DNA from 4 places in the Pseudomonas hormoni genome. Region 2 is predicted to be linked to each of the others. Evidence: predicted binding sites of a transcription regulator. Region 2 holds the regulator's gene; each other region holds the start of a gene.
The links. The regulator FliA, encoded in region 2, starts transcription of late flagellar genes. The targets are predictions, from matches to a motif close to CTAAAGTTTNNNNNNNNNNNGCCGNTAA.

Region 1 (8,076 bases), 860 kb from region 2:
GCCGGCACGGTTGATCTCGACGATGTTCTGGTCGATGTCGTGCGCCACGGCGGTCTGTTGTTCTACGGCGGCGGCGATCTGCTGGTTCTGGTCGACGATCATTCCCACCGCCCCAAGGATATTTTCCAACGCTTGCTGGACCTTTTCCGACTGTCCGACCGTGCCATTGGCCATTTGATGGCTGGTGCCCATGGCTTTCACCGCTGCACCGACACCGCTGTGCAGTTTGGTGATCATCTGCTCGATTTCTTCAGTGGATTGCTGGGTGCGTTTGGCCAAAGTCCGGACCTCGTCCGCCACCACCGCGAAACCTCGGCCTTGCTCGCCCGCTCTCGCCGCCTCGATGGCCGCGTTGAGCGCCAGCAGGTTGGTCTGTTCGGCGATGCTTTTAATCACCTCCAGCACGCGGCTGATGGATTGGCTGTCGCTGGCCAGTTGATTGATTACCAGCACCGATTGATCGATCTCACTGGCCAGTGCGGCAATGCTGCCCTGTTGCGACTCCACCAGACCGCGACCGCTGATGGTCTCGTCGTTGACACTGTGGGCACTGTTGACCGCCGCCGCAGCGCTGCGGGCCACCTCCAGTGACGTGGCCGACATCTGGTTCATGGCCGTGGCAACCTGTTCGATCTGCGTGCGCTGCCCCGCGACGGCCTGGTTACTCTGGGCCGACACATTCTCGACCTGTCCGGCCTGACGCTCGACTTCACCGACGGTGTGGCCGACACGCTCGATCAGGTCATGTATTTTCTTCACGGTGCCGTTGAACACCTCGCCCAACTCACCCAGCTCATCACGGCTGTTGGCGTTGAAGGTCACGGTCATGTCGCCGGCTGCCACCTTGTCCATCATCGCGCCAAGACGCTTGAGGGTGGTGCGGGTCGAGGCGTAGAAACCGCCATAGAGGTAAAAGATCAACACAAATACCACCGACAGCGCGACGGCCTGCAGGACCATGTGCGTACGGTTCTGAGCCAGTCGCTGCTGCAACTGGGTGTCGAGGAATTTCAGGGTGGCTTCGTTGAGTTGGTAAGTCTGGTCCATCAGGCCGGTGACCTGATCGTAGAAGTCCTGCCACGGCGCATCAAGGGTGTCAGCCATCACCACTTGTTCTTCGAACAGTTCGCTGGCTTTTTTCAGCGTCGCCTTACTGCTCTCGGCCTGGGAGGCCAGGGTTTCACGCGCCGCTTTGCTTGAGCCCAGCGCGTCCTGCAACTTTAGGCCGTACTCGGCCTGCAGCTTTTCGATCTGCGCCAGCAACTCATCGAAACGGGTGCTCGACGACGAATTGAGGAACCCTTGCCCCAGCGAGTAGGAGCCCATCGCGCGGCCATCGCCCAATGTCTGGGTAACGGGCGGCGTGACGTTGGTAATGAGTTCAGTGAGCTGACGCATGTCGCTCTGGCTGTCACGGCTCAAACCGGCCTGACTGGCGATGATCTGGCTGAAAATCTGGGCATTGCCGAGCAACTTGCCGATCAGCGCACTTTTGCTTTGCAGGGAGTTTTCCGTTTGCTGGGCCTTGAACGCAGTGATCATTTCATCGCGCTTGCCATCGAAAACCGTGATTTGCTCCGGATCGGTGGTCATCGCCGTCAGCCCTTGCAGGCGGGCCAGAACGCCTTGTTCCAGGGCACTGATCTTGGTCTCGACATTGCCTGCCTTACCGGATTGGCCAAGGGTGACGTTGATCTGCACCAGGTTGTTCAGGGTTTCCAGGTCGCGTCGCAAGGTCAGGCTGCTGCCCAGCAGGTCGAGGCTCTGCAGTTCGACCTGAGTGCCCTGGAATTCACGATAGGAATCGCGCACCAGGTAAAAGTTGGTCACCAGCATCGGCACCAGGAACAGAACGCTGATCAGGCTGAACTTCATGCCGAAGCTCAGGCGATTCATTAGCGCGACGGCGGGATAGAGCAAGCTCTTCACTGGAAGTCTCCCTTTGCATTCTTATTTTTATTGGCAGGCACAGACAGGCAGCAGATAGCCACTATTCAGTGCCATCTCTGTATAGCTTAAATCGGCTGGGGGGTTTGTAACTTAAGGTTAACGGGGGCGCTGCTCTTCAGGCAGAGGGTGTCCTTTCAGACAAGTGATATACCTTGTGGCGAGGGAGCTTGCTCCCGTTCGGCTGCGTAGCAGTCGCAAACCGGGCAACCCGTTCTGTCTGAACGCGTGCCGGGGGTGCTTCGCACCCCAGCGGGAGCAAGCTCCCTCGCCACAATGAGTTCACCTCAGATATGCGTCGGGTTATGGCAATACCGTCCACAGCGCAAAACCGGCGTACCAGAGCACCGCCGCCCGCAGCAGCAATTCCCAGATCCGGTCGAGACTGTTGATGCCGTCCGGCCCGACCACCGGTGCAGGAATTTCACCGGCCACCAGCCCTACCTTCTCGATCAACTGGGCGGCGCTGATGTTCCAGTTCAGCAGTTCATGCAGCATCACCCGGCTGACCGCAACAAAGTTGCCGACCAACGCGAAGCTGGCCGCCAGCAGACGCACCGGCACCCAATCGAACGCGTGGCGCAATTGTGCGGCGCGCTCGACGACCGCCAGGTTTTGCCCATGTTCTTCGGCAAGTGCCAGCAGTCGATAGCTCAACGCCGCCACCGGGCCCAACAGGAAGTACCAGAAAATCACCGCAAAAAAGCTCTGGTAGGCCTCCCAGAGCAGATGCCCTTGAACCCGTTCCAGCAGTTGTTCGCCGCTGTCAGCGCAAATATCCAGGTCGCGCTTTGCCACGTGAGCGGCGGCTTGCAGGTCTTCCCGGCGCCAGGCATCGCGAAACGGCCCGAGACCGGCCAGTAGATCGCCACGGCCCAGGCTGTAGATGACCACCAGCAAATGCACCGGCAACGCCATCAGTCCGTAAGCCACCGGTTCCAGAACCACCAGCAGTAAGCCCAGCAGCGCCACCGGCAGCAACACCAGAATAACCAATATCAACCACGGACGGTTGGCCAGACGCGGGCTGACTTCAAGCTTGTGCAGCTCGCGTACCCAGCCGCCGTCACGTTGAATCCGATGACGCAGCGCCGAAAATTTCTCGATCCACACCGCCAACAGCAACACCAGAAAACTCATTCTTGTTCCTCTTTAGCCAGGGCCGCGCGATAACGAGCCCAATCGAACGCCGGCCCCGGATCGGTCTTGCGCCCCGGCGCGATGTCGCTATGTCCGCAGATGCGCTGTGCGGTGATGCCCGTAAAGGTGCTTTGCAGCTGCAAGGTCAGGGCCGTCAACGCATCATATTGAGCGTCGGTGAACGGCAGATCATCCGTGCCTTCGAGCTCGATGCCCACGGAAAAATCGTTACAGGTTTCCCGACCGTCGAAACACGACACGCCGGCATGCCAGGCGCGTTCTAGGCACGAGACAAACTGAGTGACAGTGCCGTCACGCTCAATCAGAAAGTGCGCGGACACCCGCAGGTCGGCGATCCCTTCAAAGTAGGGATGCTCTGTGACATCCAGCCGGTTCTGGAAAAATTCCTGCACCTTGCCGGTGGCGAACTGCGCCGGCGGCAGACTGATGTTGTGGATCACCAGCAGGGAAATTTCGCCCGTGGGGCGCGCATTGAAGTTGGGCGAAGGGCAGACATTCACGCCCTGACACCAACCGCTCGCGGGGTCCAACTGCATACAGGTTCCTTCAACGTCGACTGTGTTGGCGCCCAGTATGCCGCGATAGCCCCTCGGCGCGCGATCACTTGCCGCGATTGAGACGCCGCAGGTTGCCGATTACCGACTCCAGCGCCCGGTCGAAGAGCAGGGTGTCGTCCAGGGTCCGCACCGCGCCACTGCGAAAATCCAGGGCCAGGCCGGTACGGCTGCGCTCCAGTACTTTCATCCCGGTACGGTCGACGAAAATGTAGTTGCCCGTGGCCTCGATGATCGCAGCCAGCTTGCAGCGCAGGTTGTGATCCTCGTCCTCCTGAAACTCGACCCAGCAGCCCACGTGCAGTTGATCGACCTGAATCAGCCCCGCATCATCCGTCGGCAAGCGTACCGATGTCGGCGCCACCACCCCTTCGTCAGCAGTGCGCAGAACGATTTCTTCCTGCACTTGCACCATCACCGGCGCCTCGGTCTCGCGGGGGGTTGCAGGTGTCTGATCCGGGCGTTCGAACAGCTGGACGTGCAGGCTTTCCAGCTCACTGAAAAACTCCCCGGTGGCGAACGGATCGAACGCCGCGCTGCTCAACCCGTCACGCAAGGACTTGAGCAACCCCGGCACCAACGCCAACAGGCGCAGGCTCGCGTCAGGTTCGTCATGACGCAGCACGCTCCAGACCAGTTGTTCCATGGTTTGCACATCGGCGTGCCATTCGGCCGACTGATCGCCGTGCTTGAGGCAGGTCAGCAGCAGCACCTGGCTCCAGGCCTCCTGGACAAATGCCACCACCCGCTGCGGCAGAACCTTGCCCAACAGCACCTGGTTCAGCGCCTGTTCGACGCGCTGACGGGCCATTTCGGTTTTTGCGCGGCCCTCTTCAGCGTCGCGGGTGCGTTGTTCCAGCAGCTCGCTGCGACGACGCTCGTCGCAGGTAAACGCGAGAAAATCCGCCAACAGCTCGGAAAAAATGGCTGGATCGTCGACAAAATCGTTCAACAATCGCTGAACGACTTGCTCGATACGCACGTACAGACTGTCGCGCTGATGGTCATCGCATTCACCCCAACCCATGGCGGCAGCGGCGATTTCGTTGAGCAGACGGCGGGCCGGATGACTGCTGCGACTGAAGAAACTCTTGTCGAGCACGGCCACCTTGAGCATCGGGATCTGCAAGCGGCCAATCAGCGCCTTGAGAGAATCCGGCAGGTTGCGGTCATCGAGGATGCATTCGAACAACATGGCGATCAGGTTGATCACGTCTTCATCGGCCACACCAACGACGCGCGACTTGCCGCTTTTGACGCTGACCCGGGTCAGCAATTGTTCAAGCTGGTTGCGCAGGTCGAAATCGTCCTGGGCCGCTGGCGCTGGCACGTATTGCTGCAAATGCGAGAGCAGGCGCAGCAGGTCGCGGGTGGAAATCGGCTGCGCCGTGGCGCTGACTTCCAGCGTCGGCGCGACACTGCCGCGTACGTGGAACAGCAACTCCTGCAGCGCCGCGAAAACCTCTTGCACGCCGTCGTCGATCTGCGTGCTACCGGCGTGGATACCGGCTTCGGCGGGCTCGGCACGGACACTGGCCTCCGCCCGATCAGTCGCACGCCGCGTCGGCGCGGGTTTGAGGTCAGGCAATATGCCGGTGGCGATCAGTAGTTGATTGGCTTCGATATAGAGCTGGTCGGTGTCGCTGAGCACATAGCGCTCGAAGAGCTTCAGGATGATCAGCTTGACCTTGATCTCCACTCCCAGATTACGCCCGGCCTGCATGAAATAATCACACAGCATCGCCGGCCCCAGCGGGTTGTGCTTAGCCACCAGCTTCTTGCCCAGCAACATGCTGAGCCGAGCGGTCAGTTGATCGAGACCAAAACCGTCACGGCTCAACACCTTGTTGACCATGGCCTCCACCGCCACGCTGCGTTCCAGGTCATCGCCGGACTGAGCAGCCGAGGTGTCGAAGGCCAGTGTCCGGGGCAAGGCAGACTTGGTAGTGTCGTTACGGGTGAGCCCGACAAACGCCTCGAGGAATTGTTCGAGAAAAACCCGCTCGATACTTTTGCGCTTGAGGCGCAAGTCGCGCATGGCTTCGAAAAAGAGGTTCTGCTCGATATCGTTTCGGGCGCGGTCAGCCATTTCGAACAGCGTGTCGTCGGCGTTATCGAACAGCTCCTGCAAACCATGCCTGAGCTGTAGCGCGGCCTTGTCGCGAACCTGAAGCAGAATCACAGGCACACGGGCGAGCGGCGAAGGTGTCGCCTGATCGGTAGCCGCCTTGTGCAAAGGCACTACATTCCCGTCGTTGTGCATCCTGGCCTCCTGAAACGGTGATGCGTCGGTAGATCGGTGCGCCGGCCTCACAACCGCGCTCAACGGTGGACACTGCCCATCCGCTGTCATTCAATAATCCGGGACACAAAGTACGTCAATGCTATGACGTCAAATGAAAGGCGCATTATCTTGTAAAAGATGTCCCGTGTGCCAGCGGACTCTGTGCTTCTCATAGAAATAGACGTTTCGGATTGACCGCCGCTTAACGCCAATTGCTCGGGCAAATCGACCAAATGCAGGTTTCAGAGCGACCGGAAGGTCTCTCACGCCTTGGGTTGCTCCGTGCCATGGCCCTATAATCGGGCCACTTTGTTTGTGGAGTCCGTTATGCCGAATCTACGTCTCGCCGATTTGACCGCCGAAATCGAAGCCAACGTGCGCCGTGCGTTGCTCGAAGACATCGGCAGCGGCGACATCACCGCGCAGTTGATCCCGGCCGAACGCCTGGCCAAAGCCACCATCATCACCCGCGACGCCGCTGTCATCGCCGGCACCGCGTGGGTGGATGCGGTGTTCCGGCAACTGGACCCGCGCGTGGCGGTGCATTGGCAAGTGCGCGATGGTGAGCGGGTGAAGCCCAATCAGGCCTTGTTCCACCTCGAAGGCCCTGCGCGGTCACTGCTGACAGGTGAACGCAGCGCACTGAACTTCCTGCAAATGCTGTCCGGCGTGGCCACTCGCGCTCAATACCTGGCGGACTTCGTTGCGCAAACCCAGGTGAAGTTGCTCGACACCCGCAAAACCCTGCCGGGCCTGCGCCTGGCGCAAAAGTACGCGGTGACCTGCGGCGGCTGCCACAACCATCGCATCGGCCTGTACGACGCCTTCCTGATCAAGGAAAACCACATTGCCGCCAGCGGCGGCATCCCCGAGGCGATCAACGCCGCGCACAAGATCGCCCCGGGCAAACCGGTGGAGATTGAAGTGGAAAGCCTGGAAGAGCTGAAGGAAGCGCTGGCGGCGGGTGCCGACATCATCATGCTCGACGAGTTGAGCCTGGATGATATGCGCGAAGCCGTGCGCCTGAATGGCGGCAAGGCAAAACTGGAAGCCAGCGGCGGCATCAACGAAAGCACGTTGCTGCCGATTGCGGAAACCGGGGTGGATTACATTTCGATCGGGGCGATGACCAAGGACGTGAAGGCTGTCGACCTGTCGATGCGCCTGAGCCTCTGATACGACGTAAAACCGTAGGAGCCGGCTTGCTGGCGATCCAGGCGACGCGGTGTACCTGTTACGCCGCCTTCGCCAGCAAGCTGGCTCCTACACGGGTCAAACCACCAGATTGTTCATCTCGCAGTACTCTTCCCACTCGACGCCCAATACCTCGGCCGCCTCCTTGTGCAGCACCAGCCGCGCCGCTTCGAATTCTTCCGGGCTCGACGTGTACTTGAGCGTCAACTCCCACGGCTGCAAGCCCTGAGACTCGGCCTCATCCTCGAACGCCCACTGGATCTGGTCTTTCTGATCGTCGGCGGGCAGGTCCTTGATCTCTTCCGCCAGCTGGGGCGATTCGAGCAAGTACTTCTTCAGGGCTTCTTCGTGCCTGGCTTCCTGGGTCAATTCTTTAACAGTCATGTCGTTCTCACTGATCGGGGGAATGGAAGATGGATCTGGATCATCAAGGATCTCTCTGACGCAAAAAACCGTGTGAAGCCCGGTTTGTCTGGCCTTCAGAACCATTCGTGGATCATTTGAAAACTGCAGGGTGGTGCTCGTGCAATGTCCGAATATAGGACGTTTGGAAGACGATTTATATGGACTTTTACATCAATTCCACAAAAAAAATGTTGATCGGCGTTTCTGAAAATATTCCCTCGCACCTCAGGAACAACCTTCAAAAGGCAAAGTCATAGCGATGTGCCATCTAGGCACTTCACAAGGAATTCAGGTGATGCGCATTTTCAAGAAGCTTCCGTCTACCCTGTTGGCAACCGGCATGGCCGCCCTTTTTCTTGGCAACATGGCATTGGCCACTACGGCCCAAGCCAGCCTGGAGTTCACCTCGGACAACCCTGCTTCCTCCGACAAATTCCTCGTCATCCACAACCTGTATGGCAAGGACGTCATGGTCAGGAGCAATTTCAGTGTTCTCAGCGCGGAAACACTGGAGAGCTCCGCTAAAACCAA
Region 2 (8,076 bases):
AGGGTAGCGACTTCGTGGCCTTGAAAATCCGCGAAATCGCCGTGGCCAATGAAGTGTTGCTGCTGGAGTCGCCAGCCCTGGCGCGTTCGATCTACTACTCCACGGAGCTGGAGCAGGAAATTCCGGGCGGGCTGTACCTTGCCGTCGCCCAGGTGCTGGCCTATGTCTACCAGATCCGCCAGCACCGAGCCGGCAAGGGCAAGCGTCCCGAGCCGCTCAAGGATGATTTGCCGATTCCACCGGATTTGCGGCGCGATTCCTGATTTTTGTGCTAGCCGTACCGACGCCTTCGCGGGCAAGCCTTGCTCCTACAGGTCACGTCGTCCGCGAGTTGCGCATGACACGATCTTGTAGGAGCAAGGCTTGCCCGCGAAGGCGTCAGCGCAAACAACACAAATCCCCTCGATAAACCCCTCTGTTCCAAACCCCTGCAAAAGTTGGAAGGCTTCTTGCAGTAGCCGCTCTGCGTCTGCTTCGGGCGTCAAAAGTTTGCTTTAAAGGAACGGGGAATACCGGTGGATCGCTCTCAGTTTATCAACAGTGCCCGCACAAACGTCGCCGACCTGAGTCGGGGCAATCTGGGTGTGCCGTTGTTGCTGCTGGTCATGCTGGCCATGATGATGCTGCCGGTGCCGCCGTTCCTGCTGGACGTGTTCTTCACATTCAACATTGCGCTGTCGATTGTCGTGTTGCTGGTCTGCGTCTACGCCCTTCGGCCGCTGGATTTCGCGGTGTTCCCGACCATTCTGCTGGTGGCAACGCTGTTGCGACTGGCGCTGAACGTGGCCTCCACACGAGTGGTGATGCTCCACGGTCAGGACGGCCATGCCGCCGCCGGTAAGGTGATCCAGGCGTTCGGTGAGGTGGTGATCGGTGGTAACTACGTGGTCGGTATCGTGGTCTTCGCGATTTTGATGATCATCAACTTCGTCGTGGTGACCAAGGGTGCCGGGCGGATTTCCGAGGTGAGCGCGCGTTTCACCCTCGATGCGATGCCCGGTAAACAAATGGCGATCGACGCCGACTTGAACGCCGGTCTGATCGATCAGAACCAGGCCAAAATGCGCCGGATGGAAGTGGCCCAGGAGGCCGAGTTTTACGGTTCCATGGACGGTGCCAGCAAATTCGTACGCGGTGACGCCATCGCCGGTTTGCTGATTCTGTTCATCAACCTGATCGGCGGCATGGCGGTCGGTATTTTCCAGCACGGCATGACCTTCGGCGATGCTGGCAAGGTTTACGCGCTGTTGACCATCGGTGACGGTTTGGTGGCGCAATTGCCATCACTGTTGTTATCGACAGCCGCCGCGATCATGGTGACCCGTGCTTCCGGTTCGGAAGACATGGGCAAACAGATCAATCGCCAGATGTTCGCCTCGCCCAAGGCGCTGGCCGTGGCGGCGGGTTTGATGGCGGTCATGGGCCTGGTGCCCGGCATGCCACACTTCTCCTTTCTGAGCATGGCGGCCCTTGCGGCCGGCGGCGCGTACCTGTTCTGGAAGAAGCAGAACATCGTCAAGGTTCAGGCCTTGCAAGAGGTCAAGCGTCAGCAGGAGCTGCTGCCATCGCCGGCTCGCGCTCAGGAAACCAAGGAGCTTGGCTGGGACGATGTGACGCCGATCGACATGATTGGCCTGGAAGTCGGATATCGCCTGATTCCGCTGGTGGATCGCAACCAGGGTGGTCAGTTGCTGGCGCGTATCAAAGGCGTGCGCAAGAAGCTGTCCCAGGACCTGGGTTTCCTGATGCCGACTGTGCATATCCGTGACAACCTCGACCTCGCGCCAAGTGCCTATCGCCTGACCCTGATGGGGGTAATCCTGGCCGAAGCGGAGATTTATCCGGATCGGGAACTGGCGATCAACCCGGGTCAGGTCTACGGTTCGCTCAACGGCATCACCGCCAAAGATCCGGCTTTCGGGCTGGAAGCGGTCTGGATCGAAATCAGCCAGCGTGCGCAGGCGCAATCCCTCGGTTATACCGTGGTCGATGCCAGTACAGTGGTGGCAACCCACTTGAACCAGATTTTGTACAAGCACTCCAGTGAGCTGATCGGCCACGAAGAAGTACAGCAACTCATGCAGTTGCTGGCCAAAAGCTCGCCTAAACTGGCCGAGGAGCTGGTGCCGGGCGTGGTGTCGTTGTCGCAGCTGCTCAAGGTGCTCCAGGCGTTGCTGGCCGAGCAGGTGCCCGTACGGGACATTCGCAGCATCGCCGAGGCGATCGCGAACAATGCGGCCAAGAGTCAAGATACTGCCGCGCTGGTGGCCGCCGTACGCGTCGGCGTATCCCGTGCAATCGTCCAAAGCATTGTGGGGACTGAGTCGGAGCTGCCAGTTATCACTCTTGAGCCAAGGTTGGAACAAATATTGCTCAATAGTCTTCAGAAGGCAGGACAAGGCTCGGAAGAGGGCGTTCTGCTGGAGCCAAGCATGGCTGAAAAACTGCAACGCTCGTTGATCGAAGCGGCGCAGCGTCAGGAAATGCAAGGTCAACCGGTGATTCTGCTGGTGGCCGGTCCGGTTCGCGCGATGCTGTCGCGATTTGGCCGACTGGCAGTCCCGGGTTTGCATGTGTTGGCTTACCAGGAAATCCCTGACAACAAGCAAGTGACCATCGTTGCGACAGTAGGGCCCAACGGCTGAGGTAGTGGTTTATGCAAGTTAAGCGTTTTTTCGCCGCCGATATGCGTCAGGCCATGAAACTGGTTCGTGATGAGCTGGGCGCTGATGCCGCCATCATTGGCAACCGCCGGATCGCCGGTGGTGTCGAGCTGACGGCTGCCCTCGATTACAAACTGTCGGCGCTGGCCCCGCGTGTTCCGAACATGGAACTCGAGGACGAGCTGCGCAAGACCCAGTCGCGGATCGTGACCGCCCAGGCCGAACTGAGCCTGCGTAGCGAGGGCGAGAGCGACAAGTCCACCAATCGCCAGTTGTTCGCCGGTCTGCCACTCACCGCCGCCGAACCGCTGATCGAACCGACTTACACTGAACCCCGTCGTGCTGCGCCGGCCCCTGCGCCAGCCTCCGGCGGTGTCGACCCGCGGGCTTTCGATTCGATGCGTTTCGAACTCAACAGCCTGCGCGAACTGATGGAAGTACAACTCGGCTCCCTGGCCTGGAACCAGCTGCAAGGCAGTCGTCCGGCCCAGGCCAACCTTTGGCGTCGCCTGCAACGCATCGGCCTGTCCGGCCCGTTGTCCCGCGATCTGCTGGAAATGATTACCGACATTGAAGAGCCCCGTCAGGCCTGGCGCATGTTGCTGGCGCACCTGGCGCGGATGATCGCCACACCGGAAGTCGAGCCACTGGAAGAGGGCGGCGTGATTGCCATGGTCGGCCCTGCCGGCATGGGCAAGACCACCACGCTGGCCAAGCTCGCGGCCCGTTACGTGCTCAAGTACGGCGCGCAGAACATCGCGCTGGTGAGCATGGACAGCTACCGCATCGGCGCTCAGGAACAACTCAAGACCCTGGGCCGGATCCTCAACGTGTCGGTCACCCACGTCGACCCGGGCCAGTCCCTGGTGCAGGCGCTGGACCCATTGCTGCGCAAGCGTGTGGTGCTGATCGATACCGCGGGTCTTCAGGCCAGCGATCCGGCACTGCGTATGCAGCTCGAAAGCCTGGCCGGTCGAGGCATCAAATCAAAAAATTATCTGGTTCTGGCAACCACCAGCCAGAAACAGGTTCTAACCGCCGCTTATCACAGTTACAAGCGCTGCGGGCTCGCTGGCTGCATCCTGACTAAACTGGATGAAACGGCAAGCCTGGGCGAGGTGCTGAGCCTGGCAATCAGTCATGAGTTGCCGGTGGCTTACCTGACCGATGGGCCGCGGATTCCGGATGATTTGCATCTGCCGCGTCGTCATCAGTTGGTCAGCCGTGCCGTCAGCGTGCAAATGCAGGAAGAACCCAGCGAAGAAGCCATGGCTGACATGTTCGCTGATATTTACCACAGCCCGACCAAGCAGGTTGGCTGAGGTATTAATGAACAGTTTTTGTACCTACATCGATGGTCTGCCATGCATTGTTCCGTTTGTGAACGCGCAGCCAGTAATGTGGCCTCCGTCTATGCAAGACAAGGTAAAGAAATAACATGGGCAGCATGCATCCCGTACAGGTGATCGCGGTGACCGGCGGCAAAGGTGGCGTCGGGAAGACTAACGTGTCAGTGAACTTGTCCCTGGCTCTAGCTGAGCTAGGCCGGCGCGTCATGCTGCTGGACGCCGATCTGGGTCTGGCGAACGTCGACGTCCTGCTGGGACTGACACCCAAACGCACCCTGGCCGACGTCATCGAAGGCCGCTGTGAGCTGCGCGACGTGTTGTTGCAGGGGCCAGGCGGCATCCGCATCGTCCCGGCCGCGTCCGGCACTCAGAGCATGGTGCATCTGAGCCCGGCACAACACGCCGGCCTGATCCAGGCGTTCAGCGATATCGGCGACAACCTCGACGTCCTGGTGATCGACACCGCTGCGGGCATCGGTGACTCGGTAGTCAGTTTCGTTCGCGCCGCGCAGGAAGTCTTGCTGGTGGTTTGCGACGAACCGACCTCGATCACCGACGCCTACGCACTGATCAAACTGCTGAACCGCGACTACGGCATGAACCGTTTCCGCGTCCTGGCCAACATGGCCCAGAGCCCGCAGGAAGGTCGCAACCTGTTTGCCAAGTTGACCAAGGTCACGGATCGCTTCCTCGACGTCGCCTTACAATACGTCGGTGCGGTGCCGTACGACGAAAGCGTGCGCAAGGCCGTTCAGAAGCAGCGCGCGGTCTATGAAGCTTTCCCGCGTTCCAAGTGCTCCCTGGCCTTCAAGGCCATCGCACAAAAGGTCGATACCTGGCCGCTGCCTGCCAACCCGCGTGGGCACCTGGAGTTTTTCGTCGAGCGCCTCGTGCAACAAACGGCAGGACCCGTGCTATGACAGCCAGCGGTTACAACCTATACAAGAAATCGGCACGTGACGCGCAGTACGAGCTGATCGAGCGTTACGCGCCACTGGTCAAACGCATTGCCTACCACTTGCTGGCGCGACTGCCAGCCAGTGTCCAGGTCGAAGACCTGATCCAGGCCGGCATGATCGGCCTGCTTGAAGTATCGACCAAATACGACGCCAGCAAAGGCGCGAGTTTCGAGACGTACGCGGGCATTCGAATCCGCGGCGCGATGCTCGATGAAGTCCGCAAGGGGGACTGGGCGCCACGTTCGGTCCACCGCAATACCCGCATGGTCAGCGACGCAATTCGCTCGATTGAAGCTAAAACCGGCCGTGACGCTAAAGATCACGAAGTTGCGGCCGAACTCCAATTGAGTCTCGATGATTACTACGGGATTTTGAACGACACCCTGGGCAGCCGGTTATTCAGTTTCGACGATCTGTTGCAGGACGGCGAACACGAAGGGCTGCACGAGGATGGCGCGAGCGCTCATCTCGAGCCGTCACGCGATCTGGAAGATGAACGCTTCCAGGCGGCGCTGGCGGACGCGATTGCCAATTTGCCGGAGCGTGAGCGACTGGTGTTGGCGCTGTACTACGACGAAGAGTTGAATCTCAAGGAAATCGGTGAGGTCCTGGGGGTCAGCGAATCTCGAGTCAGCCAGTTACACAGCCAGTGCGCGGCCCGTTTGCGGGGGCGTTTGGGGGAGTGGCGAGCGCGCTGAAGGCAGTGTGGGGACACTGCGAACGTGGCTGGTGTGGTGTTGAACTGCGCCGGTCTCGATCTGTTGTGCTCCAGACAGTCATTGAGTGCTTTGCCGGATTGATTGAAATGGCGCGTCCAGGTGCTGGGCGCGTTTAAGACTGCTTGGAGGTCGAATTGGACAAGAACATGAAAATCCTCATCGTTGATGACTTCTCAACGATGCGGCGGATCATAAAAAACCTGTTGCGTGACCTTGGGTTCACCAACACGGTCGAGGCTGACGATGGCGTTACTGCCATTCCGGTTCTCAACAGCGGAAGCATCGACTTTCTGGTAACGGACTGGAACATGCCTGGCATGACCGGTATCGATCTGCTGCGTCACGTGCGCGCCGATGAAAAGCTCAAGCACCTGCCGGTGCTGATGGTAACCGCTGAAGCCAAGCGCGAGCAGATCATCGAAGCGGCCCAGGCCGGTGTTAACGGCTATGTGGTCAAACCCTTCACGGCCCAGGCGTTGAAAGAAAAAATCGAGAAGATTTTCGAACGCATCGGTTGAGAAACTGCGCCACGGGGGAGCTATGGACCACAACGAATCTTCACAGGGCGATTTTGAGTCGACCCTGAAAAAACACGCGGTCGAACTGGTCGAAAGCCTTGAAAAAGGCAAGTTCGGCGACGCTGTGCAATTGATCCATGAGCTCAATCAGACCCGTGACCGCGGCCTGTATCAGGAAGTGGGCAAGCTCACTCGCGAGCTGCATAGCGCGATCGTCAATTTCCAGATTGACCCGCACATGCCGCAAGCCGAGGAAGTGTCCCAGATCACAGATGCCACCGAGCGTCTGGGCTACGTTGTCAAGCTGACAGAGGCCGCAGCCAACCGCACCATGGACCTGGTCGAAAACTCTACGCCGTTGGTCAATAGCCTGAGCGATGAAGCCCAGGCGCTGAGCACGGACTGGGGACGGTTCATGCGTCGCGAAGTCGGGGCTGAAGAGTTTCGCGAGCTGGCACGGCGTGTCGACGGTTTCCTGACACGCAGCAGCGCGGACAACCGCGCGGTGTCGAGCAACCTCAACGACATTCTGCTCGCTCAGGATTATCAGGACCTCACAGGTCAAGTGATCAAGCGTGTGACCCAATTGGTCACCGAAGTTGAAAGCAACCTGCTCAAGCTCGTGCTTATGGCCAGTCAGGTGGACCGCTTTGCGGGCATCGAACATGACCGTGAAGCGATGCTTGCTGAAAAAGATCCGCAAAAACATCTCTCTCAGGGTGAAGGTCCGCAGATTCATGCCGATAAAAGAGAAGACGTTGTGTCCGGTCAGGACGATGTGGACGATTTGCTATCCAGCCTAGGGTTTTAGAATTTTAGGTATTTTAGGTTTTTAGACCTGTAGGAGCACACCCTTAATGAGCTTCGGCGCCGATGAAGAGATCCTTCAGGATTTCCTGGTTGAGGCCGGCGAGATTCTAGAGCAACTGTCCGAACAGCTGGTCGAGCTTGAAAGCCGACCGGATGATGCGGACTTGCTCAATGCAATTTTTCGCGGTTTTCACACTGTAAAAGGGGGCGCCGGCTTCCTCCAGCTCAACGAGCTGGTGGAGTGCTGTCACATCGCCGAGAACGTGTTCGACATCCTGCGCAAGGGTGAACGTCGCGTCGACTCGGAATTGATGGACGTGGTTCTCGAAGCGCTGGACGCGGTGAACAGCATGTTCAGCGAAGTCCGCGAACGCAGCCCGATCACGGCTGCCACGCCTGAATTGCTTGCGGCCCTGGCCCGTCTGGCCGAGCCGCAAACCGCCGATGAAGCCGCACCTGTGGCTGAAGTGGTGGAAGCACCGGCTGCCGAAGCCGAATCAGGCGACATCACCGATAACGAATTCGAACAACTGCTGGACTCGCTGAACGCCGTCAAGGCTCAGGCCGAGGCGCCTGTGGTTGCTCCGCTGCCTGCCGGCGATGCCGCGGCCAGCGACGAAATCACCGATGCAGAATTCGAGTCGTTGCTCGATCAATTGCACGGCAAAGGTCAGTTCGCCGTCGACGCGGTGGCAGCACCTGCTGCACCCGCCGCACCGGCTGCCCCGAAAGCGGCAGGCGACAGTTCCGACATTACCGACGACGAATTCGAAGCACTGCTCGATCAGCTGCACGGCAAGGGCAACTTTGCGGTGGACGCGCTGGAATCGGCCATTGCTTCGGCCCCGGTCGCCGCTGCACCTGCCGCTAAAGCGGCCGGCAGCGATCTGATCTCGGATCACGAGTTCGAATCGCTGCTCGACGAATTGCACGGTAAAGGCAAGTTCACTGAAGTCGGCACCGGTTCCGCCGCTTCTTCGGTAGCGGCACCTGTCGCCAAAGCCCCGGCACCAGTGGCCAAAGCGCCCGAGCCAAAAGCCGAAGCGCCGAAGCCTGCT
Region 3 (8,076 bases), 1.2 Mb from region 2:
GAAACAAAAAACTCCGTATCTGACACTTGCGTGATCAGAATACAGAGTTTTTTGGGGTGTTGCCCGAGCTGATTTACATCTTTACGCAAGCCTTACGCGGCGGCGAACAGTTGCTCGCTGATTTGCGTATGGGCATCGCCCATGGCTTTGGTGCGCACTTCGTCACCGTAAGCCAGGCCGTGAGCACGGACGAATTCGATGTCGGTGATGCCGATGAATCCGAACAGTACCTTCAAGTAATCTTCGTGAGCCACACCAGTGGCCTGACCGGCATGCAAGCCGCCGGAAGTCGACACGATCACGACTTTCTTGCCACCGCACAGGCCTTCAGGGCCGGCTTCGGTATAGCGGAAGGTCTGACCGGCAACGGCGATGCGGTCGATCCAGGCCTTGAGTTGGGTCGGGATGCTGAAGTTGTACATTGGCGCGGCAATGACCACGGCATCGGCGGCGAGGAATTCGGCCAGCGTCGAGGCGCTCAGTTCGGCTTCATGCTGCTGGGCGGCGTTGCGCAGTTCGGCGGTGGTGCCAGCGGCGACCAGGGTCGTGGCGGAGAAATGGCTGATGGCATCGCTGGCCAGGTCGCGGTAAGTCACCACGGCGCTCGGCTCGGCGGTTTGCCAGGCTTTGACGACTTCACTGCTCAGCTGACGGGAAGCCGAGTTGTCACCAAGAATGCTCGAATCGATATGCAGTAGTTTCATGTGGGATCTCCAGGTGAGGATCGCCACGGGGCGATCTGATGGAGACAATCCTACAGAGGAAACCAATAGCTGATTAGACCGCAACAATGCGATAGTTCGTCTCACTGATAGAACAATCGGGTTAAGACCATGCAAGACCTCAATGACCTCTACTACTTCGCCAAGGTGGTCGAAGCCGGCGGTTTCGCCGCAGCCGGGCGCTTGCTGGGCATTCCCAAGTCGCGCTTGTCGCGGCGGATCGCCGAGCTGGAAGAACGCCTTGGCGCGCGCTTGTTGCAACGCACCACACGGCAGTTGAAGTTGACCGCCGTGGGCGAGCGTTACCTGCGGCACTGTCAGGCCATGCTGCTGGAAGCCGAGATGGCCGATGAAGCCGTGGCCAGCATGTCCAGCGAGCCTCGCGGGCGCTTGCGGGTGTCCGCTCCCGTCGGCCTCGCCCATGAAATGTTGTCGCCGGTAATCAGTAAATTCCTGGAGAAATACCCTCATGTTCAACTGGAGGTCATGCTGGTCAACCGCAGGGTCGATCTGGTGACCGAGGGCGTCGATGTGGCGTTGCGAGTGCGGGAGCTGGGGGATGAAGACCCTTTACTGGTCACCCGACGTTTGCGTCAGGCGCAGCTGTGGCTGGTGGCCAGTCCCGATTTTTTGCAAGGCCGGGAAATCAACCACCCCGAAGACCTGAAGGGCTTACCGGTGCTCGGCGCCCTTGAAGCCGACCGCATGGTGCACATCCGCATGCTCGACCAGCAGGGCCAAAGTCATGAACTCGCGCTCGAAGCCCGACTGGGCATCGACGATTTCATTGTGCGCAGGGCCTGTACCCTCGCCGGACAGGGCTTTACCATGCTGCCGATGATGTATTGCGAGCAGGAACTGGAAAGCGGCGCGCTGGTGCAGATACTGCCCGACTGGTCATTGCCTGGCGGCTGGCTGCAAGCGGTCTACCCTCACCGGCGTGGCGTCATGCCGGCGGTCCGCGCCTGGCTCGATCATTTGATCGAATCATTCAATGCCTGTGGGGACCGACTGATATGAAGGCTGGACGCATGAGCGAAGAGGATGTCGCACAGTTCTGTCTGGCACTGCCAGGTGCGCGGGAAGACTACAAGTGGGGTGGTGTGCGGGTGTTTTCGATTGCCGGGAACAAGATGTTCGCCCTGCAGAACCTGCGGGGCGAATCCCTCGCCTTCAAGGTCGACAAGGACCTGTTCCTGGGGCATTGCGATCGCCCGGGCGTTCATCCGGCGCCGTACCTGGCGCGGGCCCAGTGGATCATCATGCAAACGCCCTACCCGCTGGGCGCTGAAGAATTGCAAAGCCTGTTGCAACGTTCCCATCAACTGGTGGTGAGCAGGCTGCCCAAGCGCACTCAGGTCGGGCTGCTGCTTTAGAACAACGCCAACAGGTTTGCACCCAGGAACAGCTGATCAATCCAGAACACTTGATGCAGCAGCACGATCATCCAGAACAGCAGCTGAAACGACACTTTGCGCGTCTTGTGCCGAAACACTTGCTGGGCCAGCAAGGCGCCCGGCCAGCCACCGGCGAGTTCCACCGCATGCAACACGTTCTCGGGCGTACGCCAGCTATCGGTGCGGGCCTTGCGCTTGTCACTCCAATAAAGGAAGAACGCCAACACGCTGACGATGCCGTAGGCTGCCAGGGGAATCAGTGAAATCCCTCGCAGCCAGAACGACAACGAGCCTGTCAACGGCAGCGCGCACACAACCGCGAACACCAGCAGTTTCAGTCGCGGGTTGTGAATCTCACCCCCGGAACGGCGTCCGGGGCCGTTGCGCCCGCTGGCATCATTCATGGCTTGGCCGCGGTCCAGTCGACCCAGCCGAACTGCCAGGTGGCCAGAATCACCAGACCAAACGCAATGCGATACCAGGCGAACGCCGCGTAGCTGTGGCTGGCGATGAATTTGAGCAAGCCTCTGACGGCAATCATCGCGAAGATAAATGCGGTGACGAAGCCGATGGCGAATACCGGAAAATCAGCCGGCACGAACAAATCGCGATACTTGTAGCCCGAGTACACCGCTGCTCCGACCATGGTCGGCATCGCCAGGAAAAACGAAAACTCGGTGGCGGTCTTGCGCGACAGCCCGAACAGCAAACCGCCAATGATCGTCGAGCCGGAGCGCGATGTGCCGGGAATCATCGCCAGGCACTGGGCGAAGCCGACTTTCAAGGCGTCTTTCCAGGTCATCTCGTCAACGGTTTCGGCATGCACCTCATGTTGACGCTGTTCCGCCCACAACATCACGATGCCGCCAACGACCAATGCCGTGGCCACGGTAATCGGGTTGAACAGGTAATGGTGGATCAGGTCAGCAAAGATCACCCCCAATACCACGGCCGGCAGGAAGGCAATCAGCAGGTTGGCGGTAAAGCGCCGGGCGCTTGGCTGCGTTGGCAGGCCAACCACCACATCGAAAATCTTGCGCCGGAATTCCCACACCACCGCCAGGATTGCCCCAAGCTGGATAATGATGTTGAACGCCATTGCCCGCTCACCACCGAAATCGAGCAAGTCGGCCACAATAATCTGGTGTCCGGTACTGGAAATGGGCAAGAACTCAGTCAGCCCTTCTACAACGCCAAGTATCAATGCCGAAACGGCAGTCCAAAGATCCATCAATCCCCCAAAAAGCAATGCGCGACGGCATGCCCCGTTAATATTTTTTCAGAAACAGTCAGCGTAGCGAAAAGGCCCGCGCGCACAGAATCCGGACGGAACCGTAAAAATTCCGTGAAACATCGACTTGGATTCAGGTTTTTCCGTGCGGGGCCGAAATCCTATCAGACAAGCCTGATTAACGCTGCCACGTTATAGGACTTGGGTCGGATATGCCCGATCGGCAAAGTGTGGTTGGATGCTGGCGATCATTTATTACAAGAAAAAGAAACTGGAGTGACAGCGTTATGAGCAGCTTGCGAAATATGTCGATCAGCCGCCGTTTGTGGCTCATTTTGATCGTGGCCGTCATGATGCTTTTGACGTTGGGCGTGTTGATGCTCAAGCAGATCCACGAAGACCTGTATCACGCCAAGGCCCAGAAAACCCAGCACGTGGTGCAGACTGCCAGCGGCATTCTGACCTATTACCACGGCCTGGAAACCGCCGGCACGCTCACACGCGAAGCCGCGCAAAAACAGGCACTGACCGCCGTTCGCGGCCTGCGCTATGACCAGAACGACTACTTCTGGATCAACGACCTGACGCCGGTGATGATCATGCACCCGGCGAACCCGAAACTCGATGGTCAGAACCTCTCGGCGATCCGCGACCCGGACGGGTTTGCGGTGTTCAATGAAATGGTCGCCCTCGCCAAAGCCAAGGGCGCCGGCCCGATCGACTATCGCTGGCCGAAACCAGGCGCCAGCGAGCCGGTAGCAAAAACGTCCTACGTCAAACTGTTCGAACCGTGGGGCTGGGTGATCGGCTCGGGCGTGTACATCGATGACATGCAAGCCGAGTTCATGGGCCAGGTCTGGAAAGCTACAGTCGTCGGGCTGGTGATTGCCGCCATCATGGCGCTGCTGGTGATCCTGATTGCCCGCAGCATCGTTCGCCCACTCCAGGACACCGTGAACGCCATGGCCAACATTGCCAGCGGCGAAAGTGACCTGACCCGCAGCCTCGATACCCATGGCCAGGATGAAGTGACACAACTGGCCCGCCACTTCAATGCCTTTACCGCCAAACTGCGGATGGTGATCGGTCAATTGCAGGTGTCCGCCAGCGCGCTGGGCCAGTCGTCCAGCGAACTGGGCAACGACGCCGCCCAGGCCCAGCAACGCAGTCAGCAGCAATCCCAGCAGATGGAACTGGTGGCCACGGCCATCAATGAAGTGACGTACGGCGTGCAGGATGTCGCGAAGAACGCCGAGCAGGCGGCCAGCGAAATGCGCGATGCCGAATCCCAGGCGCAGCAGGGCCAGGTCAACATCGACAGCAGCCTGCAACAGATCGACAAGTTGTCGGGCACCATTGATCAGGCCGTGGAAGTCATCCGCACCCTCGCCACCGAAAGCACCCAGATCGGCAGCGTGCTGGAGGTGATCCGCTCCATCGCCGAGCAGACCAACCTGCTCGCCCTCAACGCCGCCATCGAGGCCGCCCGGGCCGGCGAGCAAGGTCGCGGGTTTGCCGTCGTGGCGGACGAGGTACGCCTGCTGGCCCAGCGTACCCAGAAGTCCACCGCCGAAATCCAGTCGATGATCGAACGTCTGCAAGGCCACTCCGAAGCGGCGGTCAAGGTCATTGGCGACAGCAGCCGCGCGTCCCAGCTGACCATCGAACAGGCCGGCCTTGCCGGTGCAAGCCTGAATGCCATTGGCCAGGCATTGCGCAACCTCAACGGCCTGAACACCTCCATCGCCAGCGCCACCCTGCAACAGGCCCACGTGGTCGAGGACATCAACCAGAACGTCACCCAGGCTGCCGGGTTGTCCCACAGCACGGCGCTGGCGGCAGAACAGTCGAGCGTGGCGAGTGTGCGTCTCAAGGATCTGAGCGAGCAGTTGAACGGGTTGCTCAAGCAGTTCCGCGTCTAAAGCCAAACACCAACCCCTGTCGCGAGCGAGCTTGCTCGCGCTCGGGTGCGAAGCAGCCGCAAGATTTTGGGGCCGCTACGCGCCCCAGCGCGAGCAAGCTCGCTCGCCACAGAAGCCTCGTCAGTACAAACTCGGTACAATCCGCTCCCTCTACGATTTCCCCAAGGAACCTCCATGTCCGGGCTTGAACTGTTTGCCGCCGCCCTCGGTGTCATTGCCGTCTGGTTGACGGTCAAACAGAACCCCTGGTGCTGGCCGATCGGCCTGGTCATGGTGTCGCTGTACAGTTGGGTGTTTTTTGAAGTGAAGCTGTATTCGGACATGCTGTTGCAGGTGATCTACACCGCGTTGCAGCTCTATGGGTGGTGGCAATGGACGCGCGCGGGGGCAGCGCGGCAGGGGCGGCAGGTTAGCCAACTCAAGGGGGAATCGATCGTGTCAGGCCTGGCCATCGGGGCCATCGGCAGTCTGCTGCTCGGCGCGGCCATGGCGCACTGGACCGATGCCGCCCAACCCTGGCTCGATGCGGCGTTGACGGGCTTCAGTCTGGTGGCGCAGGTCTGGATGGCGCAAAAGCGCGTTCAGTGCTGGCCGCTGTGGATCACCCTGGATGTGATTTTCGTCGGGCTCTTCATCTATAAGGGCATGTACCTGACCGCCGGGCTCTATGGGTTGTTCACCGTGATTGCCGTAGAAGGCTGGCGAGAATGGCGCGCCGACCCGGCGTTGCGCACATGAAAGTCCTGGTGCTGACCGGTCCCGAATCCAGCGGCAAGAGCTGGCTTTCGAGTGAGATTTACGCCAACTTTGGCGGCATTTTGGTCGGCGAGTACGTTCGGTATTTCATCGATACTGAAGCCCGTGTAACTTGCTACGACGATATCACGCCAATATCACTTGGCCAGCTGCGTTGGGAAGATGAAGCACGAGCCAAACAACCGCGACTGCTGATTCTCGATACGCATCTCTTAAGCAATATCCTTTGGAGCCGCACGTTATTTGGCGCTTGCCCGGCGTGGATCGAGCAAGCATTGCTAGCCAGGCGCTATGACCTGCATTTGTTGCTCAGCCCCGAAACTGTCGCCTGGCATGACGACGGGCAACGTTGCCAACCGCAACTGGCAGAACGCAAGGCGTTTTTCCAGGCCAGCCACCAGTGGCTTGACCTGCATCGTCAACCTTGCCAAGTCGTGCAAGGTGACTGGAATCAACGCAAGGACGCGGCATTCGAAGCTGTGACACGCCTGCTCAACGTCTGACAGGCGTCGTAAATGTCCATTCCTGAAACACCCTCCCCTGCGAAAACCCGCGGGCTAGAGCGGCCCGTGCGCGCCTGTCAGAAATTGTTAAGGCACTGATACAGATCACCCTTCAGCACCCGCAGCGAGCAATTGCGCCAGCAATGGACGGCGATTTGCGTAGCTCTGTCTCAGTAGCGTTACAAAATTTTTTTGACCACCTCGACAATTAAATCCAACTAATTGTTTTTAAAAGAAAAACAAAAACCGGCACAGCTTCTGCTCTCTTCCTTCGCAACGCTAATAAGGGCCAGCGTTCTCTACAGAAGGAATTGCCGCCGTGGGGAAATTTCATACCAGCATCTATAGCTTCATGCTGATCGCCTTGGGCTCAAGCCTCTGCCCTGTACAGGCTGACGACGGCATCATCATTATCAAACGTGATGTCCAGGTGCGGAACGCAGTGCAAGCCCCGGTGGTTCCCGACCCCAACCCTACGACCGTCAATGCCAACCCCTCCAGGCTAATCCTCAGTCAGACGAACGAACTGAACGACGGCGATTTTGCCAACGTCGCCAGTGGTGCGGGCATCTCACGCCTGGTCAATTTAAACAACACCAATCTGGGCGGCAATATCACCACTCAGAACCAGATTTCCAACCTCCCCGCCGGGCGTTCGGGAGGGGGCAACGGTATTTCCAACCTGGTCAATTCAAGCGTCCAGCGAGGCCTGAGCGGTCTGAACGTCATTACGGGAGGCCGTTGAAATGAATCACAAACTGCTGATTGTCGCCATGTTCTGCAGTGCATCGAGCTTCGCTCAACCGCCCATCATCAACAATGCCGAGATCGACAGTTCGGGCAGCCAGTACCAAGGCAACTTCGCGGTCAACCAGGCTGCAGGCGATCAGCAGCAACAGGCCAACGCCCGGGCCATCGCCATTGGTGATTCAGCCAGCGCGGCCACCCAGATTCGTCAACGACTGAATACGCAGGTCGACCCCAGGATGGATGCTCGGGCCAGCATTCAAGGCGACTCTTTCAGTCACGGCAACGGTGTTCTGGGCGTCAACCAGAGCGCGGGTGCCAGCAACCAGCAAGCCAATGCCCTGCGGATAAGCATCAGCAAACAGCCGCAAAGCATCGACGACAGCGTCCTCATGCAACAGAACGTGGCGCTGCTCAACAACTCCGTTCCAACTGACTCTGCACCCGGCCTCCGCCAGGTCACTACCAGTGACCAGGCTTTCACCGGTAGCCGTGGGGTGATTCAGTTGAATCAGAGCGCCGGGGTAGGAAACCGAATGGCCAATACCCTGAGCGTACGGGTCGCGGACTGACCCAAAAAAGGTAGGAAACAACACTTAACCTAAAATAAGTACGGAGAATCACCATGAAACCTTCGATGGCACTCAAGCCTCTGGTTTTCGCAATTGCTGCGCTCATGGCTGTTGCTGTACAAGCTGGCAACGATCGTCGTCACGATGACCACCACAATGGTCATAACAACAACGGTCAACACACTCCTCCTCCTACAAAGATCCCTGTCTACGCGACTGCCAATGC
Region 4 (8,076 bases), 2.0 Mb from region 2:
ACGGCAGGATCAGCAGGAACTGTCCGGCCGCCTGGACGTTGGTTTCGGTCTGGCCAAACAACAGCAAGACCGGTTTGAGATTCCACAGCAGCAAGCCGGCGACCAAAGCCATCAACCACGCCAGCCACAAACCCGCCTGGGTCAGCCGCGCCGCGCCAACGATATCGCCCGCGCCCTGACGGATCGCCACCAGGGTGCCGACCGCCGCGATGACGCCGATGCAGAAGATCGACACAAACGAATAGGTCGCGGCGCCCAGACCGCCGCCCGCCAGTGCTTCGGGGCTCAGGCGCGCCATCATCAAGGTGTCGGTGAGGACCATCAGCATGTGCGCCAACTGCGAGGCAATCAACGGCCCCGCCAGCCGCAGGATGGCCCAGAGTTCAATACGCGCTGGATGCTGCATGGTCATCACGCTCGATGGTCAAAGAGAACAGGAAAGCGTCGATTCTCGGCGCTCTGCGGGGTTTGCACAAAGGGATAAAAAGGATGGGTGGCATGATTAAAACTCATCCTGGGGAGATTCTGATAAGTTGACGCAACTGCGCTATAGGAGCTTTTCGCATGTCTCGTCGTCTTCCTCCCTTGTATGCCCTTCGTGCATTCGAAGCGGCGGCGCGGCATAGCTCGTTTACCCGTGCGGCCGAAGAGTTGTCGATCACGCAGAGTGCGGTCAGTCGGCACATTCGTACGCTCGAAGAGCATTTCGCCTGTCGGCTGTTTCACCGCAGCGGGCGCAATCTGCAACTGACCGAGTCGGCGCGGCTTATCCTGCCCGGCATCCGCGAAGGCTTCACGGCACTCGAGCGCGCCTGCAATACCTTGCGCGCAGAAGATGACATCCTGCGCATGAAAGCCCCGTCCACCCTGACCATGCGCTGGTTGTTGGCGCGGCTCAGCCGTTTCCGCCACCTGCAACCGGGCAACGAGGTGCAACTGACCAGCGCCTGGATGGACGTCGATTCGGTGGACTTCAACCATGAGCCGTTCGACTGCGCCGTGATCCTCAGTAATGGGCATTTTCCACCGGACTGGGAGGCGAGTTTCCTGTTCCCCGAAGAGCTGATTCCGGTGGGCGCGCCGAATCTTCTGAAGGATCAACCGTGGGATGTCGCACGCCTGGCCAATGCCGAACTGCTGCACCCCACGCCGGACCGGCGTGACTGGCGCAACTGGCTGGAGCGCATGGGGCTGACCGATCAAGTGTCGCTCAAGGGCGGACAGGTGTTCGATACGCTTGAACTGGGGATGATTGCTGCCGCTCGGGGTTATGGCGTGTCGATGGGCGATCTGTTGATGGTGGCCGAGGATGTGGCGCAGGGGCGTCTGAGTTTGCCGTGGCCGACTGCCGTCGCCAGCGGTGAGCATTATTACCTCGTCTGGCCGAAAACACGCCCGGGAGGTGATCGTTTGCGCCGTCTCAGCGATTTTCTCCAAGGCGAAGCCCTTGCAATGAAGCTGCCGGATGTCGAGCACTTGAGCTGAATCGTTAGAGCCGTCGAGATAGAGGCGTTGAGCCATATCCCGGCTGATTACTCAAGTATTCAGGTTTGCCGCCGAAAATCTGCAGATGGAACCTTCGTGCAGGTTCGACGCAATTCCCATTATTAGAAAATTTGCTGAGCAGCCGATCAATGAAGATCCGGTCACTTGGCCAGGAGCTGTCATGTCTCAACCTCGTGCCCGGATTGCCTCACAGCTTGGACTTGCGCTCGCCGTTATTCTGGCGATTGTCATCAGCGGCAGCACCGTGTTCGCCTTGCGTTCGCTGGACACGGCCAACCTTGCTACCCGCGAAGAGCACCTGGCCAGCGAAGCCCGCTTGCTGTCCGACCAGTTGAGTACATTTCACGGCACGTTGCGTGAAAGCACCCAGCGCCTGGCCGGCCTGTTCGAGAAGCGCTTCAGCGCGGGTCTGAGCGTGCACCCGGACGAACCGGTGGCCGTGGCGGGCACGCAGACCCCGGGCCTGCACCTGGGCAGTGAAGTGCTGAACAACAACTTCAAGGAAGTGGACGAGTTCAAGCAAATGACCGCGGGCGTTGCGACGGTGTTCGTGCGCAGCGGTGATGAGTTCATTCGAGTCAGTACGAACGTCACTAAACAGGACGGCAGCCGCGCCATCGGCACATTGCTCGATCACGCGAACCCGGCTTACGCGCGCCTGTTGGCGGGGCAAAATTACGTGGGCCGAGCCTTGCTGTTCGAACGCTTCTACATGTCGCAGTACACCCCCGTGCGCGACAGCAGCGGTAAGGTCATTGCCGTGTTGTACGTAGGATTCGATTACACCGACGCTCAGAACGCGCAATTTGCCAACCTCGCACGCTTCCGCATCGGGCAGACCGGTTCTTTGGCCTTGCTCGATGAGCAGAACAAATGGCTGGTGCCAATTGCGGGTGTGCAAGCACCGGATCAAGCGGTCAAGACGATCAACAGCCTGGCCAAGACGCCGGGTAAAGGTGAGTTCTGGAGCGACAAGTCCGAAGACTTCTACAGCATTGCCGTGCCATTTGAAGGCGGGCCGTGGTCGGTCGTGGCGAGCATGCCGAAAAGCGAAATCCGTGCTGTCACCTGGGCTGTCGGCATTCAATTGGCCATTGGCAGCCTGCTGGCGATGTTGATCGCCGTGGGCTCCGCTGTCTGGTTGCTGCGCAGTAAGCTCGCACCGCTGGGTGACCTCGTTCGGCAGGCCGAAGCGTTGGGCGCCGGTGATCTGAGCGTGCGCCTGAGCGTATCGAGCAGCGACGAAATCGGTCAGCTGGCCCGCGCCTTCAACCAGATGAGCCAGGCGCTGTCGACGATGGTCGAGCACATCCGCAAGGCCTCGCAGGAGGTCAACAGCCGTGCCCAGGCCTTGTCCGGATTGTCCGGCGGTGCTTATGAAGGCATGGAGCAGCAGTCGGGCGAAATCACCAGCATGGCCGGTGCCGTGGAAGAGTTCAGCGCCACCTCGTTGAACATTGCCGACAACATGGGCAGCACTCAACGTCTGGCTCAGGAAAACGCACAACAAACCCAGATCGGTCGTACATCGATGGACGAAGCATCCTCGTCCCTGGAGCAAATTGCCGGTGCACTGAACAGCACCGCCACGGTGATCAACACCTTGGGTCAACGCTCTCAGGAAATCGGCGGGATTGTCGGGGTGATCACTTCGATTGCCGAGCAAACCAACTTGCTGGCGCTCAACGCGGCCATCGAAGCGGCGCGTGCCGGTGAGCAGGGGCGTGGCTTCGCGGTGGTGGCTGACGAGGTGCGCAACCTGGCATCGCGTACTCGCCAGGCCACCGACGAGATTTCCGGGATGATTCAAAGCATTCAGCAGGAAACCGGCAACGCCATCAGCACTATGGAACAAGGCAATGTGCTGATGCAGGAAGGCCTGTCGCGTAACGCCAACGTCGCTTCGGCGCTGGCGCGGATCGATGAGCAAAGTCGTTCGGCTGGCCAGCAATTCGCGGCGATCACCACGGCGACTCAGGAGCAGAGCAGCACGGCGACCTTGCTTAGCAGCAATCTGCAAAGCATTGCGCTGGCGAACAGTGAGCAGCGGGAAGTGGTGTCGAACCTGGCAATCACCGCTAAAGAGCTGGAGAGTCTGGCGGCGGACTTGCGCCAAGAGGTTGACCGCTTCCGTTGAGGCGTCTCTGAAGTAGTCATCGCGAGCAGGCTCGCTCCCACAGTTGATCTTAGGTGTTCACAAATGCTGTGTTCACCTCCGACCTGATGTGGGAGCGAGCCTGTTCGCGAATGGATCGACCCCATTTTCGATTTGCCGCACATTCGCGGATCAATTATCCCCAAATTGTCTTCTTGGCTTTGTCTCATTTTTTAGCTTGATGAATCGTTTCAGCAAGTCTATAAAAATGGCACAACTCCAATAAAGGCTCCCGCCATGACTCCGCTCAAACTCATCGTCGCCCTCAGCGCGTTCTCCGCCGCCTCCCATGCGATGGCCTGGGACTACGTCTTGCTCGACACCGACAAGGCTGCCCAGAACTGGCAAATCACCAGCCAGCAGCTCGGGGTGAAAACCGACAAACCCTTTTCCGTAACCCTGCGAACTCTGCACGGCGGTCGGCAGGAGGGCGTCAGCATTGTCGACATCGATAACGGCACGATGAAACTCTCAGTGGTGCCGACTCGCGGGATGAACGTCCTGCAGGCCTCGGTCGGTAATGTGCGCATGGGCTGGGATTCGCCGGTCAAGGAAGTGGTCAATCCATCCTTCATCGAACTCAACGGTCGTGGTGGATTGGGCTGGCTGGAGGGCTTCAACGAACTGGTCACCCGCTGCGGTTACGAGTGGGTCGGTCACCCCGGCATGGACAACGGCGAATTGCTGACCCTGCATGGTCGCGCTGCCAACATCCCGGCCAGCAAAGTCACCCTGCACATCGATGAAAAACCGCCGTATGCCATCAGCCTGCGTGGCGAGTTGAAAGAGCAGGCGTTCAAGAAAGTCGACTTCTCTGTCGCGACCGAACTGGTCACCGAACCAGGCAGTGTGAGCTTCAGCCTCAACGACACCTTGACCAACAACGGCGACTACCCGAAGGAATACCAGGCGCTGTACCACAGTAACTTCAGCACCCCGTTTCTCGAGCAGGGCGCCCGCTTCGCCGCGCCGGTGAAACAGGTGTCGCCGTTCAACGACAAAGCGAAAGCGGAACTGCCGGACTGGCAGACCTACCGCGCGCCAACCAAGGATTACGACGAGACGGTGTACAACGTCGTGCCGTATGCCGACGCCAAGGGCGATACGCTGACAGTACTGCATGACAAGGCGGGCAACCTGGGCGTTTCGGTCGGCTTCAACACTCAAACGCTGCCCGTGTTTTCCCTGTGGAAAAACACCGATACCCAAGGCCAGGGCTATGTCACCGGGCTGGAGCCAGGGACAAGTTTTTCCTACAACCGTCGATATCAGCGCCCACTCGGTTTAGTACCGACGATTGCGCCGAAAGAACACAGGCAATTCCAGATCAACTACAGCTTGCTGGCAGACAAGAGCGCTGTGGATAACGCATTGAAGCGTGTAACCGAAATTCAGGGTGGCCGGGAGACTGAGGTGAGGCAAACACCGTTGGTAGATCTGACCAAGGAATGATGCCGGTCAGTGGGTGCTCGGTCGATACTGCAACGCCTCGGCCAGATGTTCGCGAGTAATGCCCTCGACCTGCTCGAGGTCCGCCAGGGTCCGCGCGACCTTGAGCAGTCGATGGGCCGATCTCAGCGACAAGGTCAGCCGTTCACAGGCGGTTTCCAGCCAGGTTTCATCGGGTGTGGATAACTTGCAATGCTTGCGCAGGCCCGGCAGATCAAGGAAAGCATTGGCGCAACCCTGGCGTTTGTGTTGCCGCTCCCTTGCGTCGGCAACCAGAACGGCAGCGGTCATGGTGTCGTCACCGGGTTTGATTGCGGGATTCAAAGCCGTGGCCTCACGGGCGACCGTCAAGTGCAGATCGATCCGATCCAGCAGTGGCCCGGAGAGTTTGTTGCGGTAGCGTTGAACCATGTCAGGCGTGCAGGAACAGCGACCACTGGGTTCGCCGAGATATCCACAGGGGCACGGATTCATCGCGGCCACCAATTGAAAGCGTGCCGGAAACCGCACGCGATCCTTTGCCCGGGAAATCACGATATGCCCGGACTCCAGCGGTTCTCTTAAAACCTCGAGCACCTTGCGATCAAACTCCGGCAGTTCGTCGAGAAACAGTACGCCATGGTGGGCGAGGGTGATCTCGCCGGGTTGCGGTTTCGAACCACCGCCCACCAGCGCCGGCCCGGAGGCCGAGTGATGGGGCTGGCGAAACGGTCGTTGCGGCCAGTGACTCAAAGGGACGCAACTGGTGACTGATTGAATGGCCGCGACCTCCAGCGCCTCGTTTTCTGCCAATGGCGGTAACAGCCCTGGCAACCGACTCGCCAACAGTGTTTTTCCGGTCCCTGGCGGGCCGCTGAACAGCAAGTTATGAGCCCCGGCCGCTGCAATCAGCAAAGCGCGCTTGGCCGAGAGTTGGCCCTGCACTTCATTCAGGTCGGGATAGGGTTTGCTGGCGTAAAGCAGACCATTGGAAGCGTAGGGCTCAACCGGCGTGTGGCCATTGAAATGCGCCACTGCTTCCAGCAAGTGATCCACGGCGATGACTTTCAGCCCCGATGCCAGGCATGCCTCCTCCGCATTCGCTCGCGGCACCATCAGCGAGCGTCCGGCTTTGCGGGCGGCCAGCGCTGCCGGCAACACACCCCTCACGGCACGCACCGCGCCCGACAGCGCCAACTCTCCCAGGCATTCCACATCATCCAGCGTCAACGTCGGTACCTGCACGCTGGCGGAGAGAATCCCCAAGGCTATCGCCAAGTCAAACCGCCCACCATCCTTCGGCAAATCGGCCGGGGCCAGATTCAACGTGATCCGCCGCGCCGGAAATTGCAGCCCCGAATTGATGATCGCACTGCGCACCCGGTCCTTGCTTTCCTTCACCGCTGCTTCGGGTAAACCAACCATTGTCAGCGAGGGCAAACCGTTGGCCAGATGGACTTCGACGGTGACGGCGGGCGCATCCACGCCAATTTGGGCGCGGCTGTGGACGATGGAGAGGGACATGGTCATTCCTTGAGCTGAAGAGCACCGCTTCCTGCGGTTTTTTGAAGGGTAGTTCGAAGGTGGTGATTTAGCGTGGGGGCGGAGGCGCCAAACTTTGGCTGGATGTTGCGAGCTTCAGCGAGACCTAATGCCCACTAGTAGGAGCGAGCTTGCTCGCGATGGTCGTTAACGAAGCCCCGTGTTTACTGGATCACCGCGGCGCTCTGGCGTTCATCGCGAGCAGGCTCGCTCCCACAGGGGGGCTGTATTTCAAATCACAGGGTTATTCGGTTGGCGGATTCAGCTTCGCTTCCAGTTCCGCCACCTTCGCCTCAAGACTCTCCAGCCGCGCACGGGTGCGTGCGAGCACAACCATCTGGCTATCAAACTCTTCCCGGCTCACCAGGTCCAGTTTGCTGAAGCCGCTCTGCAACAACGCCTTGAACTGGCTTTCGATTTCGCTTTTCGGCAGTGGGGTGTCGCCGCTGAAGAGGCGGGAGGCGGTGCCGGTCAGGGCGTCGAGGAAGTCTTTGGGCGCGAGCATGGGAAATGTCCTTAAAACAATGGCGGGCAGTGTATCACGCAGTGTCTATAGTCAATCCCGACCGCAGGGATGCACGCTTTTCGCGCATGCGGACGGACGGCATCGCACTGTTGTTGTGCGTTACGCATCGGGCAATCGAGCGCAGCAACCCGCCGTTGCAGGCAAGCGCTTGATATCAAGGGCTTTTGGCGAGATGGCAAGCTTTCTGCTTAGTCGGTAGTGACCCATGCACTGATGCAGTCGATGTGACGAATGCAGTGCGCCAAGCGGAACGGGGGAAGTGTTTCGTACGGAGCGGTTAGCTGGCGTCGGACGGGCAGGTAAGGCCGACGATGCGTTACAAAGCCAGGCACTGCGCTTAGACTTGAGTCGGGTTTGTTTTCCTGGGGCAAGTCCACCAATTCGGGAGAGAGTTTTCATGAAGCTAGTCACTGCCATCATCAAGCCGTTCAAGTTGGACGACGTGCGCGAGTCGTTGTCCGAGATCGGCGTGCAGGGCATTACCGTTACTGAAGTCAAAGGCTTCGGTCGGCAGAAGGGTCACACCGAGCTGTATCGCGGCGCGGAATACGTGGTCGATTTCCTGCCCAAGGTGAAGATCGATGTCGCCATTGACGACAAGGATCTGGACCGGGTTATCGAGGCGATAACCAAGGCGGCCAACACCGGCAAGATTGGTGACGGCAAGATCTTCGTGGTCAATCTGGAACAGGCGATTCGCATCCGTACCGGCGAAACCGATACCGACGCAATCTAAGCCGCCACAAACCCAACGCCCCAGGAGAAAACAATATGACTCTGCGTAAATTCGCAGGGCTAGGAGCCCTGTTGTCCCTCGTAATGCCCAGCCTGGCCATGGCGGCAGACGAAGTGGCGGCCCCAGTCCTCAATTCCGGCGATACCGCCTGGATGATGACCTCGACAGCCCTCGTGCTGTTCA

Region 1: KJF94_RS00765 (methyl-accepting chemotaxis protein) is a predicted target of FliA. The motif match lies at 2,018-2,045, and genes of this name have one in related genera.
Region 3: KJF94_RS10565 (methyl-accepting chemotaxis protein) is a predicted target of FliA. The motif match lies at 3,483-3,510, and genes of this name have one in related genera.
Region 4: KJF94_RS25640 (methyl-accepting chemotaxis protein) is a predicted target of FliA. The motif match lies at 1,536-1,563, and genes of this name have one in related genera.

What each region holds. Positions count from the first base shown of each region.
Region 1 covers NZ_CP075566.1:168,486-176,561, reverse strand. Annotated here, with positions in the region: gene KJF94_RS00765 (methyl-accepting chemotaxis protein) at 1-1,929, opposite strand, end outside; gene ampE (regulatory signaling modulator protein AmpE) at 2,251-3,087, opposite strand; gene ampD (1,6-anhydro-N-acetylmuramyl-L-alanine amidase AmpD) at 3,084-3,644, opposite strand; gene KJF94_RS00750 (DUF1631 domain-containing protein) at 3,709-5,925, opposite strand; gene nadC (carboxylating nicotinate-nucleotide diphosphorylase) at 6,274-7,122, shown strand; gene KJF94_RS00740 (DUF6388 family protein) at 7,219-7,524, opposite strand; gene KJF94_RS00735 (coiled-coil domain-containing protein) at 7,841-8,076, shown strand, end outside.
Region 2 covers NZ_CP075566.1:1,024,114-1,032,189, forward strand. Annotated here, with positions in the region: gene flhB (flagellar biosynthesis protein FlhB) at 1-263, shown strand, start outside; gene flhA (flagellar biosynthesis protein FlhA) at 516-2,645, shown strand; gene flhF (flagellar biosynthesis GTPase FlhF) at 2,657-3,985, shown strand; gene fleN (flagellar synthesis regulator FleN) at 4,102-4,932, shown strand; gene fliA (RNA polymerase sigma factor FliA) at 4,929-5,669, shown strand; gene KJF94_RS04750 (chemotaxis response regulator CheY) at 5,837-6,208, shown strand; gene KJF94_RS04755 (protein phosphatase CheZ) at 6,231-7,019, shown strand; gene KJF94_RS04760 (chemotaxis protein CheA) at 7,066-8,076, shown strand, end outside.
Region 3 covers NZ_CP075566.1:2,252,373-2,260,448, reverse strand. Annotated here, with positions in the region: gene KJF94_RS10590 (FMN-dependent NADH-azoreductase) at 93-704, opposite strand; gene KJF94_RS10585 (LysR substrate-binding domain-containing protein) at 834-1,742, shown strand; gene KJF94_RS10580 (MmcQ/YjbR family DNA-binding protein) at 1,739-2,098, shown strand; gene KJF94_RS10575 (DUF1294 domain-containing protein) at 2,095-2,523, opposite strand; gene KJF94_RS10570 (undecaprenyl-diphosphate phosphatase) at 2,520-3,350, opposite strand; gene KJF94_RS10565 (methyl-accepting chemotaxis protein) at 3,638-5,272, shown strand; gene pnuC (nicotinamide riboside transporter PnuC) at 5,447-6,010, shown strand; gene KJF94_RS10555 (AAA family ATPase) at 6,007-6,531, shown strand; gene KJF94_RS10550 (hypothetical protein) at 6,851-7,276, shown strand; gene fapB (fibril amyloid subunit FapB) at 7,278-7,850, shown strand; gene KJF94_RS10540 (autotransporter outer membrane beta-barrel domain-containing protein) at 7,904-8,076, shown strand, end outside.
Region 4 covers NZ_CP075566.1:5,496,164-5,504,239, reverse strand. Annotated here, with positions in the region: gene KJF94_RS25650 (NorM family multidrug efflux MATE transporter) at 1-406, opposite strand, end outside; gene KJF94_RS25645 (LysR substrate-binding domain-containing protein) at 565-1,485, shown strand; gene KJF94_RS25640 (methyl-accepting chemotaxis protein) at 1,667-3,643, shown strand; gene KJF94_RS25635 (aldose 1-epimerase family protein) at 3,899-5,113, shown strand; gene KJF94_RS25630 (YifB family Mg chelatase-like AAA ATPase) at 5,120-6,613, opposite strand; gene KJF94_RS25625 (accessory factor UbiK family protein) at 6,876-7,136, opposite strand; gene glnK (P-II family nitrogen regulator) at 7,555-7,893, shown strand; gene KJF94_RS25615 (ammonium transporter) at 7,929-8,076, shown strand, end outside.